DNA from 3 places in the Jeotgalibacillus aurantiacus genome. Region 1 is predicted to be linked to each of the others. Evidence: riboswitches for the same ligand, from Rfam matches in the RefSeq annotation. Region 1 holds a riboswitch; each other region holds the start of a gene.
The links. A riboswitch is a leader RNA that binds a small molecule or an ion and turns the genes downstream of it on or off. The one in region 1 is predicted to bind S-adenosylmethionine.
Positions count from the first base shown of each region.

Region 1 (2,182 bases):
CTGGGATTTATACTTCTCACAATCACACCATTATTATCACAGAAGAATCCGGACTGGATGCGGAGATACTAATTGACACCTATGCAACTCCTTTCTTAGTAAATGGAGTTGATGTCTCAGAAGACTTTTGGAAAAGTGAATTCACTTACTCACAGGGAACAATGATTCTGAAAATCCCTGAACAGTCTCACATTGATTTAGAGTACGCTCAATTCACCCCATCAATCGTCAATGAACAATTCATGGATAGCGACCCGCATATATTATCCAATATGAACTTCAGAGAAGGCCTAACAATTTACCACCTTCAAATTCCGGAAAGTCTGGAACTGAAATACGACGAAAACGATCCAATTTATCAATTTGAGCAATAAAAATCTAATACATCATTCAACTGAAGAACATCCAGTTTAATTTTTGAACTAAAAGTTATTCGGAATATTAGATTTTGATTGAAGTGTTCCCAAGGTCAGGAGGCCCCCGAAGACTCCTACGGCAGAGGAGCGACAGGTGAGACAGCGTAGCGCAAAGCGCTAGCTGGCTCACCGCGCGGCCGTGGAAAGCGAAGGGGGCCTCCTGACCAATTTTCTAAACAGAAATAAATTAAAAACCAATAAATAAAATATTCAGAAAAAGGTTGACTTCTGTTTCCAACCGCTCTATAATCCTCAACAAGAGATTAACATCAATGCATACCAAAACCATAACTTAATAAACTCTTATCCAGAGTGGCGGAGGGACTAGGCCCTGCGATGCCCGGCAACCAACGAGTCAGCCTTGACTTGGAAAGGTGCTAATTCCTACAGATCGGACTGATCTGAAAGATAAGAGGAGGATCAAAACCCTCTTCTTATGAAGGGGGTTTTTCTTTTCCCTCTTCTCCTTTATCCCTTTACCGCAGCCACTCGACAACTTATTCAACCACTAAAGGAGAGATTTGATCATGACAAACGAAAACCCGCAGTACAATATTGAAACGTTATTATTACACGGTGCTACTGAAGCGGATCCAACGACTGGTTCACGTGCGATTCCTGTTTATCAGACAACGTCGTATGTGTTTGACAGTGCTGAGCATGCGCAGAAGCTGTTTTCTTTAGAAGAGGCAGGCAATATTTATACGCGTATCGGAAATCCGACGGTTGCTGCGTTTGAGAACAGGATTGCTCTTTTAGAAGGCGGAGTGGGGGCTGTTGCTGTTTCGTCCGGAATGGCTGCGATCACCTATGCAGTGTTGAATCTGGCGAGTGCAGGTGATGATATTGTCGCAGCTACGAACTTATACGGTGGAACCTATAATTTATTTGCGCAAACGTTGCCCCGTTATGGCGTCAATGTAACGTTTGTTGATGTATCGGATCCTGAAAATGTCCGAAAAGCCATTGGTCCGAAAACGAAGGCAGTGTTTGCTGAAGTGATTGGAAATCCGAGCCTGCATGTGCTTGATACGGAAGCGGTAGCGAAGGTGGCTCATGAAGAAGGGGTTCCGCTTATTGTGGACAGCACGTTTGCGACTCCTTATTTGAATAAACCATTTGAGCATGGGGCCGATATTGTTGTTCACTCGGCAACGAAATGGATCGGTGGTCATGGTACGACAATCGGTGGTGTTGTGGTGGATGCCGGGAAGTTTAATTATGATAACGGCCGTTTCCCGGATTTTACAACGCCGGACCCAAGCTATAACGGACTGCGTTTTGTTGATTTGGAGGAAGCGGCTTTTATTGCTAAGCTTCGGGTCAACCTGCTGCGTGATACCGGAGCGTGCCTGAGTCCGCAAAATGCATTCTATTTATTACAGGGGCTTGAAACGTTGCATTTACGCCTCGAACGACATGTTGAAAACGCTCAGAAGGTCGCTGACTATCTTGCAGCGCATCCTTCCGTAGATTGGGTTCAGTACCCTGGACTCGAAAATCACCCTTCACATGAGCTGGCGAAAAAATATTTCCCTAAAGGTCCAGGCTCAATCATTGTGTTCGGGATTAAAGGCGGACGTGAGGCAGGAAGAAAAGTCATCGACAACACAAAGCTTTGGTCCCATGTAGCCAATGTTGGAGATGCGAAATCACTGATCATTCATCCGGCTACAACCACACACGCCCAGCTTAGAGGGGCAGATCTTGAAGCTGCCGGCGTCAAAGAGGAGCAGATTCGACTTTCAGTGGGAATCGAATCAGTG
Region 1 is NZ_JACNMS010000003.1:505,477-507,658, forward strand. Features, by position in the region: gene H7968_RS12195 (hypothetical protein) at 1-374, shown strand, start outside; SAM riboswitch class I at 717-831, shown strand; gene H7968_RS12200 (O-acetylhomoserine aminocarboxypropyltransferase/cysteine synthase family protein) at 944-2,182, shown strand, end outside.

Region 2 (2,182 bases), 160 kb from region 1:
TGCTCATTGGCGGCTGGCTTCTGCTCACCGCAGACACAATCGGCCGAAACCTCATCGACCCAACCGGCGTCCCTGCAGGCATAGTCGTCGCGATTATTGGTGCACCTTATTTTGTTTATTTGTTGTTGAAGAAGTGATTTATAGATATTTGTGCAAATGAAAACCGGGAAGGATTTCCCCTTCGCTTTCCACGGCCGGGCGGTGAACCCCTTGTGCTACGCACAACGGTTTCACCTGTCCCTCCTCCGCCGTAGGAGTCTCCGGGGAAATCCTTCCCTCTTTTTGATTAATTAAAATCCGTATTAAAAAGTGTAATAGTTAAGAGAACTGCTAAAACATTCACAATTGAGTTAAAACTCTTCCAGCTTATTAAACAACACCCATCAAAAAACTCCTGCGAAAGCAGGGGCTTTTCATGATTTTGACTACCAATCTGTTGATTTTTAAAAATGTCCTAGCTCATCATGTTCCGTTGATCAACGAAGATATCAAAGGGCTGGGACCATCCGTAGACTCCTGTGGCGGAAAGGGACAGGTGAAACCGACTGGGCGAAGCTCAGGCGGGTTCACCGCCCGGCCACGGAAAGCGGAGGATGGTCCCCGCCCGTTTTTTCTGAAATACAGGGTTGACAATCTTATTTCAGCATAGTAAAGTAAGTGACAACATTTGAATAGAACGATTTCTTCTTATCCAGAGAGGTGGAGGGACTGGCCCTATGATACCTCGGCAGCGGACTTATTAATAAGCACCGTGCCAACTCCAGCAGGCGATTTGCCTGACAGATGAGAAGAGTGTTTGCGATAAGCAGCCTCTTCTTGTTTTGCAGGAAGAGGCTTTTTTCTGTTTCTTCCTGAATAAAGCAGGATAATATTTTTAACTTTAATCCGATTAAACAGCCCTGAAAACATATATTTAGAGGAGGATCCTGATGATTCAATTTGAAAACGTTAAAAAAACATACGGTGAAGGCCAAGAGGCTGTTCATGCACTGAAAGGGATCGATTTGACCGTGGAGACGGGTGAAATCTATGGCGTCATCGGCTTCAGCGGTGCAGGAAAAAGTTCACTTATACGCTGTGTGAACTGGCTTGAACAACCAACAGAAGGAAAAGTCCTGATTCATGGACAGGATTTAAACAGCCGCTCCAAACAGGAAATCAGAACGATTAGAAAAGACATCGGGATGATCTTTCAGCATTTTAACCTATTGAACTCTAAAACTGTTTTTCAGAATGTCGCGACTCCCCTGCTGCTCAGCCGGGAGCCGAAAGATAAAATCCGGAACAGAGTAACAGAGCTGCTGGACTTTGTCGGTCTCGGAGATAAGGCAGATCAATATCCTGACCAGTTATCCGGTGGGCAAAAGCAGCGTGTCGGTATCGCCCGGGCCCTTGCCACCAACCCTTCCATCCTGTTATGTGATGAAGCGACTTCAGCGCTTGATCCGCAGACGACCCAGTCGATTCTGGACCTGCTGAAAAAAATCAATAAAGCGTACAACATCACGATTTTGATCATCACGCATGAGATGACTGTCATTCGGGAGATATGCGATAAAGTTGCAGTCATCGAGGAAGGAATCATTAAAGAAAAAGGGACTGTTTTTGAAGTCTTCACGAACCCGCAGCACCCTACAACAAAACGGTTTGTACGTTCCGTCATGAATGATCAGTTACCTGAAAGTATTGTCAGGGAGCTTGAAAAGAAGAGCTTCAAGAACGTTTACCGGATCCAGTACACAGGGCATTCCGCCGGATCCCCCCTTCTTTCGAGACTTTCACGGAAGTTCAATCTGGATGTCAATGTACTTTACGGAAACATTACCGAACTGCAGGACATCCCGTACGGCAATCTGATTGTAGAATTCGATGGACAGCAGTCTGATATTCAAAAAGCACTGCATTATATCCAACAGGAAAATGTGTATGTAAAGGATGTGACCCGACATGCTGGTTAATACAGATCAAATCATTGAAGCACTTTGGGAAACACTGGCCATGGTCGGCTTTTCCCTCCTCTTCTCCTCACTGATCGGATTTCCGCTAGGGATTCTGCTTGTCGTGACGAGAAAAGGACATTTACTTGAGAATACAGCTGTTTTTAACGTTTTAAACGGCGTGATTAACGTCTTTCGCTCGATTCCGTTTATCATCCTGATGGTTGCCATTATACCGATTACAA
Region 2 is NZ_JACNMS010000003.1:348,515-350,696, reverse strand. Features, by position in the region: gene H7968_RS11455 (FecCD family ABC transporter permease) at 1-137, shown strand, start outside; SAM riboswitch class I at 685-790, shown strand; gene H7968_RS11450 (methionine ABC transporter ATP-binding protein) at 930-1,958, shown strand; gene H7968_RS11445 (methionine ABC transporter permease) at 1,948-2,182, shown strand, end outside.
Region 2: another riboswitch for S-adenosylmethionine. It lies ahead of H7968_RS11450 (methionine ABC transporter ATP-binding protein); the one in region 1 lies ahead of H7968_RS12200 (O-acetylhomoserine aminocarboxypropyltransferase/cysteine synthase family protein).

Region 3 (2,182 bases), on a different contig from region 1:
TCAAATAAAACAAAAGAGTGGTTGAATAAACCGAATAAGTTGTCAAATAACCTCAAAGAGTGGTCAAATAAACCTGCTGGACGAGTCGCCTCCGCCTTTCAAATAATTTGCATTTCCCACCCATACAGGCGAAAATAAAGGTAGTATCATATACTGGAATCAAGCCGTGACTAAGGATGATAGGGTGTGATCGGGTATGGATGATTTGTATGGGAAGGTCATTATTGTTGAGGGGACTTCTGATAAGAGGAAGGTGCAGCCGATTATCAGGGAGCCTGTTGAAATTATTTGCACGAATGGAACGATCAGTTTGACAAAGATGGATGAATTGATTGATCAGCTTTTTAATAGAGAAGTGTATATTCTGGTTGATGCTGATGAAGCGGGTGAGAAGCTTAGAAAGCTGTTTAAACGCGAGTTTCCTGAGGCAGGACATCTTTACATTGACCGCATGTACAAAGAAGTGGCGACTACACCGGAACAGCATCTGGCATCGGTTCTGGTTGGAGCGGATATTGATATTTACACGGAGTATTTGGAAAAAAGGATGAATTCTTAAATGATAAAGGAATGGAACATTGACCAACTGAATACACATATTCAAACAGGCGAAAGCACTGCGATGTATTTGTATACGCCGATGTGCGGAACGTGTAAGCTCGCCGGTAAAATGCTAGAGGTGACAGCTGCTGCAGTGAAGGAACCTGTGATCGGTAAAGCGGATCTGAATTATGTGGAGTCGCTGGCAGAGAAATATGAAATTGAAAGCGTACCTTGTTTATTGCTATTCAAAGACGGCCGGCTGCAGGAGAAGATTTATAAATTCGAATCGGTCCCGACTTTATTTGAAGCATTTCAACGCTTAACCTTACAGACAAAATAATTAAACTTTTTTGTTGACTTTAAAAAATCAGCATGATACGATTTGTCTCGTACTCAAATGAAACGACATTAATCGACATTTAAATATAGTTAACTCTTATCAAGAGTGGTGGAGGGACGTGCCCGATGAAACCCGGCAACCGACAGTCAGCTGACTGGAAAGGTGCCAAGTCACACAGGATAACCTGGCAGATGAGAGAAAGACGTCTATTACGTACGCCTTTCTGCTTATCTGCGGGAAGGCGTTTTTTTTGATCCCGGGAAGGTGCCGGGGGACAGGCACTATTAAACGTTGATCCTTTAACGGGATAATAAGTTAATTTATGAAAGTAGGTGATGGCATGATTACCATCTCAGATGTTAAAAAAATCTTTAAGACGAAAAGCGGTTTGTTAACTGCTGTTGATAACGTTAATCTTCAGATCCAGGAAGGCGAAATTTTTGGTGTCATTGGCTACAGTGGTGCCGGAAAAAGTACGCTGATCCGTATGTTAAACGGCCTGGAGCAGCCATCGGAAGGAAAAGTAGACATTAACGGTAAAGTGATTTCCTCTATAAAAGGCGGAGACCTCCGAAAAGCCCGACAAAAAATCAGCATGATCTTTCAGCACTTTAATCTGCTATGGTCAAGAACGGTTGCGGAAAACATTGCTTTTCCGCTTGAAATTGCCGGCGTACCAAAAAGTCAGCGCGAGAAGAAAGTGAACGAGCTGATTGAGCTGGTCGGACTTGAAGGAAGAGGGGATGCTTATCCTTCACAGCTTTCAGGCGGACAAAAGCAGCGCGTCGGTATTGCACGCGCACTGGCTAACGACCCTGAAGTACTGCTTTGTGATGAAGCAACCTCAGCACTCGATCCTCAGACAACGGACTCTATCCTCGAGCTTCTCGTTGACATCAATAAGCGTCTTGGTCTGACAATCGTCTTAATTACTCACGAGATGCATGTGATCCGCAAGATCTGTCACCGCGTTGCTGTGATGGAAAACGGAAAAGTAGTCGAACTTGGAAATGTGCTTGAAGTGTTCAAGCAGCCAAAACAGCCAATTACAAAGCGTTTCGTCCAGCAGGTAACAGAGCCGGAGGAAACGCGGGAAACAATTGAGCATCTGCTCAAGGATTATAAAGGTGGCATCGTTGTAAAGCTGTCTTTTGTAGGCGAATCTGCTGAGCAACCGCTCATTACAACCCTGATCCGTAAATTTGACCTTGATGTCAATATCGTTCAGGGTAAAATCTCTCAAACGCAAAATGGTTCATACGGTTCTCTCTTTATCCATCTTCGCGGAAATGATGATGA
Region 3 is NZ_JACNMS010000007.1:75,991-78,172, reverse strand. Features, by position in the region: gene H7968_RS16515 (toprim domain-containing protein) at 197-559, shown strand; gene H7968_RS16510 (thioredoxin family protein) at 560-883, shown strand; SAM riboswitch class I at 977-1,081, shown strand; gene H7968_RS16505 (methionine ABC transporter ATP-binding protein) at 1,224-2,182, shown strand, end outside.
Region 3: another riboswitch for S-adenosylmethionine. It lies ahead of H7968_RS16505 (methionine ABC transporter ATP-binding protein); the one in region 1 lies ahead of H7968_RS12200 (O-acetylhomoserine aminocarboxypropyltransferase/cysteine synthase family protein).